DNA from 2 places in the Streptomyces sp. N35 genome. Region 2 is predicted to be linked to the other one. Evidence: riboswitches for the same ligand, from Rfam matches in the RefSeq annotation. Region 2 holds a riboswitch; the other holds the start of a gene.
The links. A riboswitch is a leader RNA that binds a small molecule or an ion and turns the genes downstream of it on or off. The one in region 2 is predicted to bind cobalamin.
Positions count from the first base shown of each region.

Region 1: linked by a shared signal. The riboswitch ahead of JAO81_RS21625 (ABC transporter substrate-binding protein) and the one ahead of JAO81_RS30630 (ribonucleoside-diphosphate reductase subunit alpha) in region 2 are both predicted to bind cobalamin.

Region 1 is NZ_JAEIMH010000038.1:67,151-69,603, reverse strand. Features, by position in the region: gene JAO81_RS21635 (amino acid permease) at 1-253, shown strand, start outside; gene JAO81_RS21630 (Mov34/MPN/PAD-1 family protein) at 368-790, shown strand; cobalamin riboswitch at 763-907, shown strand; gene JAO81_RS21625 (ABC transporter substrate-binding protein) at 945-1,931, shown strand; gene JAO81_RS21620 (iron ABC transporter permease) at 1,976-2,453, shown strand, end outside.
Region 2 is NZ_JAEIMH010000068.1:45,734-48,186, reverse strand. Features, by position in the region: gene JAO81_RS30645 (helix-turn-helix domain-containing protein) at 1-139, opposite strand, end outside; gene JAO81_RS30640 (hypothetical protein) at 233-469, shown strand; gene JAO81_RS30635 (GNAT family N-acetyltransferase) at 512-1,015, shown strand; cobalamin riboswitch at 1,096-1,228, shown strand; gene JAO81_RS30630 (ribonucleoside-diphosphate reductase subunit alpha) at 1,364-2,453, shown strand, end outside.

The DNA.
Region 1 (2,453 bases), on a different contig from region 2:
GATCCGCTACCGCGCCAAGGCCGACCGCGGCGAGCTGCCGCAGTCCTCCTTCAAGGCCCCCGGCGCTCCGTACACCAGCTGGTTCGCGCTCGCCTTCATCTTCATGGTGATCGTGCTCATGGGCATCGACAAGGACGCGCGGATCTCGCTGTACGCGGCTCCGCTCTGGGCGCTGATCCTCTTCATCGGCTACCAGTTCATCCAGCGCAGGAACTCGGCGGACCCCAAGCCGCTCGAGGACGCCAAGCGCTAGCACCCCCTGGGGACGGCCGTTTCCTGCCGGGCGGCCGTCCCCGTCTCACGGCGGTGCCCCACCAGGTGGGCCGGGGACCCAAGACCCCTCACCCACCTGCTTATGCTCAGCGGCATGCTGACCATCACCCAGGCCCTGTACGACCAGATCGTCGCGCACGCCCGCGAGGACCACCCCGACGAGGCCTGCGGTGTCGTCGCCGGGCCGGTAGGCGAGGGGCGTCCCGAGCGGTTCATCCCGATGCTGAACGCGGCCCGCTCGCCCACGTTCTACGAGTTCGACTCGGGCGATCTGCTCAAGCTCTACCGCGAGATGGACGACCGCGACGAGGAGCCGGTGATCGTCTACCACTCGCACACGGCGACCGAGGCCTACCCGTCCCGTACCGACATCACGTACGCGAACGAGCCCGGCGCCCACTACGTGCTGGTCTCCACGGCGGACGCGGACGGTGCGGGGGAGTTCCAGTTCCGCTCGTACCGGATCGTCGAGGGCGAGGTCACCGAGGAAGAGGTCGAGGTCGTACAGGCATACTGATCCTCGACCTTGGGCTGCAGGAGCCAGGAACCCGGTGAGAATCCGGGACGGTCCCGCCACTGTGACCGGCCATCGCGGCCGGAGAGTCAGGAACTGACCTGCTGCCTTCTTCCACCGACTGGGGACGCGGATATCCCCTTCAGGAGGCCTTGCCATGTCCTGGCTCACAGCGGCTCGCACGCGTGCTTTCACCGCCCTCGCCCTGCTCGCCCCGCTCGCCGCCTGTTCCCCGGCGGCCGACTCCGCGAAGCCGAAGGCGACCGCCGCCGGATTCCCGTACACCGTGACGAACTGCGGAGTGAAGACCACCTTCACCGCACCGCCCGAGCGCGCCGTCACCATGAACCAGCACGTCACCGAGGTGCTTCTCGAACTCGGTCTGAAGGACCGGATCGCGGGCACCGCCTACCTCGACGACGCGGTCCTGCCCGAGTACGCGAAGGACTACAGGTCCCGCCCGGTGCTCGCGGACGAGTACCCCTCGTACGAGAAACTCCTGTCCGCGAACCCGGACTTCGTCTACGGCGGGTACGCCAGCGCCTTCGCCGGGAACGAGGGCCGCTCGCGGGGCGCGCTCGCCAAGTCCGGCATCGAGACGCGGCTCAACATCGAGGGCTGCGCGAAGTCCGCGGTCACCATGGACGACCTCTACCGCGAGGTGCGCGAGGTCGGGGGCACCTTCGGGGTGCGGGAACGGGCTGACGACTGGGTGAGTGGCGCCGAGCGTGAACTCGCGGACACCGCGGAGAAGTTGAAGGGCACCAAGCCGCTCTCCGTCTTCGTGTACGACAGCGGCGACAAGACCGCGTTCACCGCCGGCGGCCAGGGCATCGGCAACGAGATCATCACCCGGGCCGGCGGCCGCAATGTCTTCGCCGACCTGGACAAGTCCTTCGGCGACGCGTCCTGGGAGAACGTCGTCGAGCGGGCCCCCGAAGTGATCGTGATCTACGACTACGGCGCGCAGACCGTCGCCCAGAAGAAGAAGCGGCTCCTCGAGGACCCGGCCCTCGCGGACGTTCCGGCCGTCAAGAACGAGCGTTTCGCCGTCCTGCCCCTGTCCGACGCGGTCCTCGGCGTCCGCGCCCCCGCCGCGGTGGAGAAGCTCGCCGAGCAGCTCCACCCGGACGTGGCGCGGTGAGGCGCGGCTTCGAGCGTACGGCCGGGAGCGGTCTCAAGCGGGACGTGAGGCGCGGTGACGTACTGGTGCTCGGCGCCCTGACCTGCGCCCTCGTGGTGGCCGCCGTCGCCGGGCTCGCGCTCGGCCCGGTGCGGATCGCGCCGGCCGAGGTCGTACGGATCCTCACGGGCGGCGCCGAACCGAGCCCGCTGCGCACGATCGTGCTCGATGTACGGCTGCCCAGGGTGCTGCTCGGCGCGGTCATCGGGGCCGGGCTCGCCGTGATCGGAACGGTCCTGCAGGCCCTCGTACGCAATCCGCTCGCCGACCCGTTCCTGCTCGGCGTCTCCTCGGGGGCGTCGGCGGGCGCGGTGGCCGTGATCGTGCTCGGGATCGGCGCGGGCGCCGCGATGACCGTGACCATCCCGGCCGCCGCCTTCGCGGGCGCGATGGCCTCCCTCGCCCTGGTCTACGTCCTGGCACGCGGCCGGGGCGGCGCCATGACCGGGGCGCGGCTGGTCCTCGCGGGCGTGGCCGTCGCGT
Region 2 (2,453 bases):
GGCCGTCCGCGGAGGCCACCGCGAAGTCGTACACCGGCAGCCCTTCGTCGCTGCGGTCGAGGCCGAACACCTCGCAGACCACGCCGAGTTCGAAGGGATGCACTCCGTCGAGCAGCACTGCGGCAACGTTTTTCAGCATGTCTGCCAGTGTGTCGCGTAACTGGCAGGAAATCGAGGGTGTATGACGGTCCTGCCACTGCTCGCGGCCGGCCGAACGCGGGATCGTAGAGACATGAACACAAACGCCCTCCTCGACTGGTTCACCGTCCTCGTCCTCTTCGCCCTCCTCACGGCGCCCTCGCTCCTCGGCCACATCCAAGACCGCCGTATCGACCGGCAGTTGAAGCGGGCCGGGCAGCAGGCGCCCCGATCCGCCCGCATCCACCTGCTCCCCGCGCGCCACGGCGCGGAGCGTGCCGCGCACTCCCGTGCCGCGCACTCCCGTGCCGCGCACTCCTGGGCCGCGTAATCCGATTGATCCGCCCCGCTCCCAGGACGGCAGAATGCGGCCATGGACTTCACCATCAGGCCCGCGCTGCCCGAGGAGTACGCCCCGCTCGGCGACCTCACCGTCCAGGTCTACCTGGCCGACGGCCTGCTCGACTACGGCGAGGAAGACCCGTACATCCCGACCCTGCGCGACGTGGCGGGCCGCGCCGCGACCTCCGAGGTCCTGGTCGCGGTCGACGGCGACCGGCTGCTCGGCGGCGTCACCTTCGCGCTGTACGGAACTCCGCAAGCCCAGGTCTCCCGGCCGGGCGAGGCGGAGTTCCGTGCGCTGGCCATCGCCCCCTTCGGGCGCGGGCGCGGCGCGGGCGAGGCCCTGGTGCGGGCCTGCGTCGACCGGGCACGGGCGGCCGGCTGCACCGGCGTCGCGCTCTCGACCCAGCACATGATGCACAGCGCCCACCGCATCTACGAACGGCTCGGCTTCGTACGGACGCCGGAGCGGGACTGGAATCCGCTCGCGGACCGTGACGACCTGATGCTGATCACGTACGTGCTGACGCTCTGAGTCGCGAAGGCCCGCAACCGGGCGACGAGAAGGCCCCGCCGCCAACACAACATGTGGGCTTACCGAAGACGGCCACCACAACATGTATGCTCAACCTCGCTGTCGTCGCAGGGGAATCCGGTGCAAGTCCGGAACTGTCCCGCAACGGTGAACGAGGCGTCCGCACAGGGCGCCCCGTGAGTCCGAGCACCTGCCGAGAGCGCACCCGAGCCGACCGGTCCGGGTGCCGTTGACGTCCGGGCCTCGCGGAATGGGCCGGTGGACGCGGAGTGGTGCGCCCTGCCCGCGCACGCCTCGTGCACGCCCCCCTCGCCGTACGGCCCAGAGCCGAGCGAGGAGTGCACCCCCGTGACCATCGCGCCCGTGGATCCCGCCACCGTCCGGGCCGAAGCCGGTGAGCAGAGCGCACAGGAAGCAGCCGACCAGCCCGGCACAGCCCTGCTGCGGACCCTCACCGAGCTGACCGCCGACCTCCCCGCCGCCGACCCCGGCCGGGTCGCCGCCGCCGCGCTCCGCGGCCGCAGCACCCGGGCCGACGAGGCCGAACTGCGGGAACTGGCCACGGAAGCGGCCGCCGGACTGATCGCCGACGACCCCGCGTACTCCCGGCTCGCCGCCCGCCTGCTCACGCTCACCATCGCCGCCGAAGCCGCCTCGCAGGGGGTACGCACCTTCACCGAGTCCGTCTCGGCCGGCCACCGCGAAGGCCTGATCGCCGACCGGACCGCCGAGTTCACCTGGACCCACCACGCCCGCCTCGACGCACTGATCGACGCGGACGCCGACGACCGCTTCGGCTACTTCGGCCTGCGCACGGTCTACTCCCGCTACCTCCTGCGCCACCCGATCACCCGCAAGGTCATCGAGACCCCCCAGCACTTCATGCTGCGGGTGGCCGCCGGACTCGCCGCCGACGAGTCGGCCGGCGCCGTGGACGAAGTGGCCGCCCTGTACGGCCTGATGAGCCGCCTGGACTACCTGCCGTCCTCGCCGACCCTCTTCAACTCCGGCACCCGCCACCCGCAGATGTCCTCCTGCTACCTGCTCGACTCGCCCCTCGACGAGCTCGACTCGATCTACGACCGCTACCACCAGGTGGCCCGCCTCTCCAAGCACGCCGGCGGCATCGGGCTCGCGTACTCCCGTATCCGCGCCCGCGGTTCACTGATCCGCGGCACGAACGGGCACTCCAACGGCATCGTCCCGTTCCTCAAGACCCTCGACGCCTCCGTCGCCGCCGTGAACCAGGGCGGCCGGCGCAAGGGCGCCGCGGCCGTCTACCTGGAGACCTGGCACGCGGACATCGAGGAGTTCCTCGAACTGCGCGACAACACCGGCGAGGACGCCCGCCGCACCCACAACCTCAACCTCGCGCACTGGATCCCCGACGAGTTCATGCGCCGCGTCGAGTCCGGCGGCGACTGGTCGCTGTTCTCGC